Linked DNA regions of Pseudonocardia sediminis. Each later gene encodes a partner of the first gene's protein in a complex. Links are inferred from orthologs where the notes say so. Each region holds a gene or a part of one and is shown in the gene's direction. Other genes may lie near its edges. The genes, in order: dnaG and dnaB.

Evidence for each region.
Region 2: the proteins of dnaG (region 1) and dnaB are in contact, whole or in part, in a crystal structure (PDB 2R6A), measured with the Geobacillus stearothermophilus proteins. The link is inferred for Pseudonocardia sediminis from one-to-one orthologs. Residues at the interface, in WP_049624496.1 of Geobacillus stearothermophilus: Lys456, Leu457, Leu458, Pro459, Ala460, Asn463, Ala464, Leu467, Leu535, Leu536, Ile537, Ala538, Gln544, Glu545, Asp548, Tyr549, His552; in WP_033016901.1 of Geobacillus stearothermophilus: Ser13, Glu15, Ala16, Gln18, Glu91, Leu92, Asp94, Ala95, Val96, Pro97, Thr98, Ala99, Ala100, Asn101, Tyr104, Tyr105, Ile108.

Annotation. Positions count from the first base shown.
Region 1 is NZ_SHKL01000001.1:4,737,636-4,740,845, reverse strand. The notes cover bases 275-3,171. They hold dnaG (DNA primase), read left to right. Parts: upstream 275-717; coding sequence 718-2,625; downstream 2,626-3,171. Other genes in these bases: EV383_RS22140 (hypothetical protein), read left to right, coding at 2,622-3,170; sigJ (RNA polymerase sigma factor SigJ), read right to left, coding at 275-623. In the rest of the region: more of sigJ, read right to left, coding at 1-274; EV383_RS22135 (trans-aconitate 2-methyltransferase), read left to right, coding at 3,193-3,210. UniProt on the Escherichia coli protein: RNA polymerase that catalyzes the synthesis of short RNA molecules used as primers for DNA polymerase during DNA replication.
Region 2 is NZ_SHKL01000001.1:6,479,409-6,482,641, reverse strand. Bases 29-2,948 are described here. They hold dnaB (replicative DNA helicase), read left to right. Parts: upstream 29-742; coding sequence 743-2,155; downstream 2,156-2,948. Other genes in these bases: EV383_RS30345 (dTDP-4-dehydrorhamnose 3,5-epimerase family protein), read right to left, coding at 2,715-2,948; EV383_RS30350 (DUF3040 domain-containing protein), read right to left, coding at 2,220-2,552; rplI (50S ribosomal protein L9), read left to right, coding at 29-148. Outside these bases: more of rplI, read left to right, coding at 1-28; more of EV383_RS30345, read right to left, coding at 2,949-3,233. UniProt on the Escherichia coli protein: The main replicative DNA helicase, it participates in initiation and elongation during chromosome replication. Travels ahead of the DNA replisome, separating dsDNA into templates for DNA synthesis.

The DNA of each region.
Region 1 (3,210 bases):
CGTCCGCCGCCGTCGTTGCGCAGGACGACGTCCGGATGCAGCAGCGCGACCAGCGCGGCGACGTCCCCGCGGCCGAGCGCGTCGGCGAACCGGCCCAGCACCGCCTGCTGGGCGGAGTCGGCGGCCCGCGGGGGCGGTGCGGCGTCGGCGAGGGCGCGTCGCGCCCGGCTCGCGTGCTGGCGCGCGGCGGCGGTCGAGCAGCCCAGCACCTCGGCGATCGAGTCGTAGGGTTCGGCGAGCGCCTCGTGCAGCACGAACGCGACGCGCTGGGCCGGGCTCAGCGCGTCGAGCACCACCATCGCGGCCATCCGCACGCCCTCGTCGCGGACGACGTGCGCCAGCGGCCCGTCGTCGTCGGAGGTGGTGACCAGCGGCTCCGGCAGCCACGGCCCGACGTAGCGCTCGCGCCGGGCGGCGGCCGAGCGCAGCCGGTCCAGGCACAGCCGCGCGACGACGGTGGTCAGCCATCCGCGCAGGTCACGGATCTGATCCGGGTCGTCGAGGGCGGCGAGCCGCAGCCAGGCCTCCTGGACGGCGTCCTCGGCGTCGGCGATGCTGCCGGTGATCCGGTAACCGACGCCCAGCAGGTGCGGGCGGTGGCTCTCGACGACGTCCCCGGACACGCTCCGCGACGCTACCGGCACCCGACCGCGGTGGAGTGCACCGGAATCCACGCCGCCCGGTCGCCGCGGGCCGGACGCGCCTAGAATCGGGTCCGTGGCAGGCCGGATCCGTGACTCAGACATCACCGAGGTCCGCGACCGCACCCGGATCGACGAGGTGATCGGCGAGTACATCAACCTCCGCAAGGCCGGTGCCGGTTCGCTCAAGGGCCTCTGCCCGTTCCACGACGAGAAGTCGCCGTCGTTCAACGTGCGTCCCTCGCACGGCACGTTCCACTGCTTCGGCTGTGGCGAGGGCGGCAGCGTCATCGACTTCGTCATGAAGATGGAGGTCATCGGCTTCCCGGAGGCGGTCGAGCGCCTCGCCGACCGGGTCGGGCTGCGACTGACCTACGAGGGCGGCGGCAGCTCCGTGCAGCGCGACCGGGGCACCCGCTCGCGGCTGCTGGAGGTCAACCGCAAGGCGGCCGAGTTCTACACAGCGCAGCTGCACACCCCGGCCGGCGCGCCCGCGATGCGGTTCCTCACCGAGCGCGGGTTCGACGCCGCGTCGGCCGAGAAGTTCGGCTGCGGCTACGCCCCGGCGGGCTGGGACACCGTCACCAAGCACCTGCTCGGACAGGGCTACACGCTCGACGAGCTGATCAAGTCCGGCGTGTCCAAGGAGGGCCGCCGCGGCGCGATCGACCGGTTCCACCGCCGCCTGCTCTGGCCGATCCGCGACCTCGGCGGCGACGTCGTCGGCTTCGGCGCGCGGCGGCTGTTCGACGACGACGGCATCGACGCCAAGTACCTCAACACCTCCGAGACGCCGGTCTACCGCAAGACCCACGTGCTGTTCGGCCTGGACCTGGCCAAGCGCGAGATCGCCAAGCGACGCCAGGTCGTCGTCGTCGAGGGCTACACCGACGTGATGGCGATGCACGAGGCCGGCGTGCACACCGCCGTCGCCTCCTGTGGCACGGCGTTCGGCTCCGAGCACGTCTCGGTGATCCGCCGCCTGATCGGTGACGACTCGTTCGACCTCGGCGAGGTCATCTACACCTTCGACGGCGACGCGGCGGGTCAGGCCGCCGCGATGAAGGCCTTCGACGGCGAGCAGAGCTTCGCCGCGCAGACGTTCGTCGCCGTCGCCCCGGACGGCCAGGACCCCTGCGACCTGCGCAACACCCACGGCGACACCGCCGTCCGCGACCTGGTGGCCCGCCGCGAGCCGCTGTTCGAGTTCGCGATCCGCTCGATGCTGCGCGAGCACGACCTGAACTCCGTCGAGGGCCGCGCCGCCGCTCTGCAGCGCACGGTGCCGCTGGTCGCGCGGATCAAGCGCGAGGACCTGCGTGACGAGTACGCGCGCCGCCTGGCCGGCTGGACCGGCTGGGAGGACATCGCCGTCGTCGTGCGCCGGGTGCGGGAGACGGCCGGGAGCCCGACGCCGCCCGGTCCGGGACAGGTCAAGGGCCGCAAGCCCGCCGACGGCGCGCGCGGCAACGGCCGCGAGGCACCGAAGGCCCCGCCGCGCGACGACCCCCGCCTGCACATCCAGCGCCAGGCGCTCAAGGCCGCGCTGCAGATCCCCGCGGTCGCCGGCCCCGGCTACGACGAGCTGCCCGAGGCCGCGTTCACCCACCCGGCCTTCGCCGCGGTGCACCGGGCGATCAGCGCCGCCGGCGGGGTCTGCGGCGGCATCGAGGGCGGCGCCTGGCTCGACGCGGTGAGCGCCGAGACCACGACCGACGAGATCCGCCACCTGGTCAGCGAGCTGGCCGTGGAGGCCCTGGAGCTGCCGCGGCGCAACACCGACGAGGGCCGCTACGTCTCCGGCCTGCTCGCCGGGGTGCGGATGTCGCTGGTCGACGCGCAGATCACCGAGATCAAGTCCCGGCTGCAGCGCACGAATTACGAGACCGACCCGGAGACCTACAACGAGCTCTTCGGCGACCTCGTCCCGCTGGAGCAGTACCGGATCGCGTTGCGCGAGCAGACCAGCGGGGTCGCGACATGAGCTTCTGGAAGCGGTTGCTCGGCCGGGAGAACGTGCCCGAGGGCGTCGCCGGGGGTCTGGCCGACGACGAGCACGTCGTCGCGCAGGCCGAGCTCGCCGGCGGTGGGCACCTCGTCGTCACGTCCTGGGGGCTGTGGCTGCCCGAGGAGCCGCCGCGTCGTCTGGGGTGGCACGAGATCGCGAAGGCGGCCTGGAACTCCGGCACGCTGGAGATCACGGCGTCGACGGCGCGCGAGGTGTCGGGTCCCGGGACGGTCGTGCTAACCGACGAGCGCCCGCGCCGCTACCGCCTCGACGAGCCGGGGAAGATCCCGCAGGCCGTGCACGAGCGAGTCACCGGCTCGATCCGCTCGCGCAGCCACCGCGACCTGCCCGGCGGGGGAGCGTGGGTGCTGCAGCGCAAGGTCCCCGGCCGCGACGGCCTGATCCTGCAGATCCGCCCCGACCCCGGCACCGACCCGGACGCGGTCGACCGCCTGGCGGAGGGGGTGGCGGCACGCATCGGCGGTAACGGTGGCGCCGCCCTCCCCGATGAGAGGCCATGATCACTTTCGGAGCCCGCGCCGGATGACCACGAGCTGGGAC
Region 2 (3,233 bases), 1.7 Mb from region 1 along the record:
CGCCGTCCGCGCCGCGGGCGGTCCGACGCTCGACAAGCGGTCGGTGGACGTGCCCGGTCAGATCAAGACGATCGGCAAGCACTCGGTGCAGGTCCGCCTGCACCCGGACGTGACCACCGATCTGCCGATCGCGGTCGTCACGAACTGATCGACACCGTTCGGCGGCTGTGACCGACCGAATACCGAGCGTTACCGAGGGCGGTGCCCGGAGCGAGAGCTCCCGGCACCGCCCTTCTGCGTTGTCCGACACCGGGAGTGGTCGCCGTGGACACGTTCGGAGGAGATCAACCGTGAGCCCGGGGGCCTCGCGACACGCCGTGAGGTGACGCGGGTTTCTGCCGACGGACCTGTGGACGCGCCGGGCGGCGAACGGTCGATCCCGGGCTCCGACACGCTGAATCATGGACGAAATCCGACACGCCGCCGCATCTTGTCCACAGCTGTCCCCATGCCTCTGAGCTGGGAAGACGTCCGATTTTGCGATGTTGTCCCCAGACTGTCCACATGCCGGTCCCCCGGTACTCCAGGCAACCGGTCCGTCCGTACACATTCCATCCCCAGGACGGTGCACACGACGCTTTGATCGCGGGTGCCGGAGCGACCTAACCTCGCCCGGTCGGCCCGCGCGACGGCTTCACCACGCCCGCGGAGCCGGCGTCCGTCGACGTCGGATTCCCGGCGTGCCGTCCCCGGCATGTCGAACCGATGTTCGATACGATGAGTTCCGGGGGTGACGCTGCGTATGGCCTTGACGGATGACCGTCCGGCAGGACGGCCACGTGCGGTCCGCGACGGTGAGCAGTCGCAGAACGGCGGCGGTGCGGGTCAGACGTTCGACCGCCAGCCGCCGCAGGACCTCACCGCGGAGCAGTCGGTCCTCGGCGGGATGCTGCTGAGCAAGGACGCGATCGCCGACGTCGTCGAGGTGCTGCGGCCGGAGGACTTCTACCGGCCCTCGCACCAGACCGTCTACGAGACGATCCTCGACCTCTACGGTCGCGGCGAGCCGGCGGACGCGGTCACCGTGTCCGCGGAGCTGCAGCGCCGCGGCGAGCTGGTGCGCCTGGGCGGCGCGCCCTACCTGCACACCCTGATCGCCACCGTGCCGACCGCGGCCAACGCGGCCTACTACGCGGAGATCGTCGGGGAGAAGGCGATCCTGCGGCGCCTCGTGGAGGCCGGGACGCGGATCGTGCAGCTGGGCTACCACGGCGCCGACGGCGGCGAGGTCGAAGAGGTCGTCGACCGGGCCCAGGCCGCGGTCTACGAGGTCACCGACCGGACGACCACCGAGGACTACACCGTCCTGGAGGAGCTCCTCCAGCCCACGATGGACGAGATCGACGCGATCGCCTCCCGGGGCGGCATGTCCTCGGGCGTGCCGACCGGGTTCGCCGATCTCGACGCCTGTACCAACGGGCTGCACCCCGGGCAGATGATCGTCGTCGCGGCCCGTCCGGGTCTGGGCAAGTCGACCCTGGGCCTGGACTTCGCCCGGTCCTGCTCCATCAAGAACGGCCTGACGAGCGCGTTCTTCTCGCTGGAGATGAGCAAGTCCGAGATCGTGATGCGCCTGCTCTCGGCGGAGGCGCGGATCCGGCTGGCCGACATGCGCGCCGGCCGGATGTCCGACGAGGACTGGACGCGGATGGCGCGGCGGATGTCGGAGATCTCCGAGGCGCCGCTGTTCATCGACGACTCGCCGAACCTGACGCTGATGGAGATCCGGGCCAAGGCGCGACGGCTCAAGCAGCGCAACGACCTGAAGCTGATCATCCTGGACTACCTGCAGCTGATGACGTCGGGCCGCAAGGTCGAGTCACGTCAGCAGGAGGTCTCGGAGTTCTCCCGGCAGATCAAGCTCCTGGCCAAGGAGCTCGAGGTGCCGGTGGTCGCGATGAGCCAGCTCAACCGTGGTCCCGAACAGCGCACGGACAAGCGTCCGATGCTCTCGGACCTGCGTGAGTCGGGATCGATCGAGCAGGACGCCGACATGGTGGTCCTGCTGCACCGCCCGGACGCGTTCGAGCGCGACGACCCCCGGGCCGGTGAGGCGGACCTGATCCTGGCCAAGCACCGGAACGGGCCCACCAACACGATCACGGTGGCGCACCAGCTGCACTACAGCCGGTTCACCGACCTCGCACACGGCTGACCGGCCCGGGCCGCGCCGGGCGGGAGGATCCGTCCGGCCGGAGCGGCAGCGGGGGCCGGGAGACTCAGGCGAAACCGGCCCCGCGGCTCGGTGCGGACGTCGCCGCGATCCCGAGCGTCAGGACGGTGAGCACCACGCCGGCCACGACGACGGCCATCGCCCCGGCGGCCGCACCGGCCAGGAGCATGATCAGGCCTGCGGCGAGCAGGACGCAGGGCAGGGCACCGGCGGCGTGCATCGAACGCTGCGACACCCCGTCGCGGCCGCCCAGGGTCTTCGGGGCCCGCACGGGGCGGGCGCGTCCCAGGGACCGGAACCGTGCGGCGAGGCGGGGGTCCTCGTCACAGAGCTGCCGCTCGATCAGGGCGAGATCACGGCGTTCACGGTCACTGAGCACGTCTGGAAACCCCTTGGGTGGCAACGGTCGCATCGAGAGGCCGGTTGTCCTGGGGCGTCGTCGATCCGGGCCGAGCCTGGATCGGATGCTACGTGACCGGATCGTGACCTACCTGTCGACCCCGCCTCACCTTCCGGATGGTGACGGAAGCCACGGGGCGTGCTACCAGCTCGTGAGGCCCAGCGCGTCCGTCCGGCGGCGGGGGTCGACGTCCAGACGGGCGCAGAGTTCGGTCCAGCTGCCCGCGGCGAGATCCTTCTCGCTCATCGTCCCGACCGGCAGCGGCCAGCGGATGCCGAGGTCCGGGTCGTCAAACCGGACGGAGACGTCCTCGCTCGGGTCGTGCGGGGTGTCGATCCGGTAGCAGGTGTCCACGGTCGGGGTCAGCGCCTGGAAGCCGTGCAGGCAGCCGGCCGGGATGTAGAGCTGGCGCATGTCGGTGTCGTCGAGGAGGAACGAGGCGACGCGGCCGAACGTCGGCGAGCCGGGGCGGGCGTCGATGACGATGTCGTGCATCGCGCCGTGCGCGCAGCGGACGAGCTTGGACTCGCCGGCGCCGAGGCGGCCGTGCATGCCGCGGATGACGCCCTGCACCGAGCGGGACTGCGAGTCCTGGACGAACCGGCCGGTGTCGACGCCGTGCGCCGCCGCGATCGCGGCGTCGAGGGTGGCGGTGTGGAA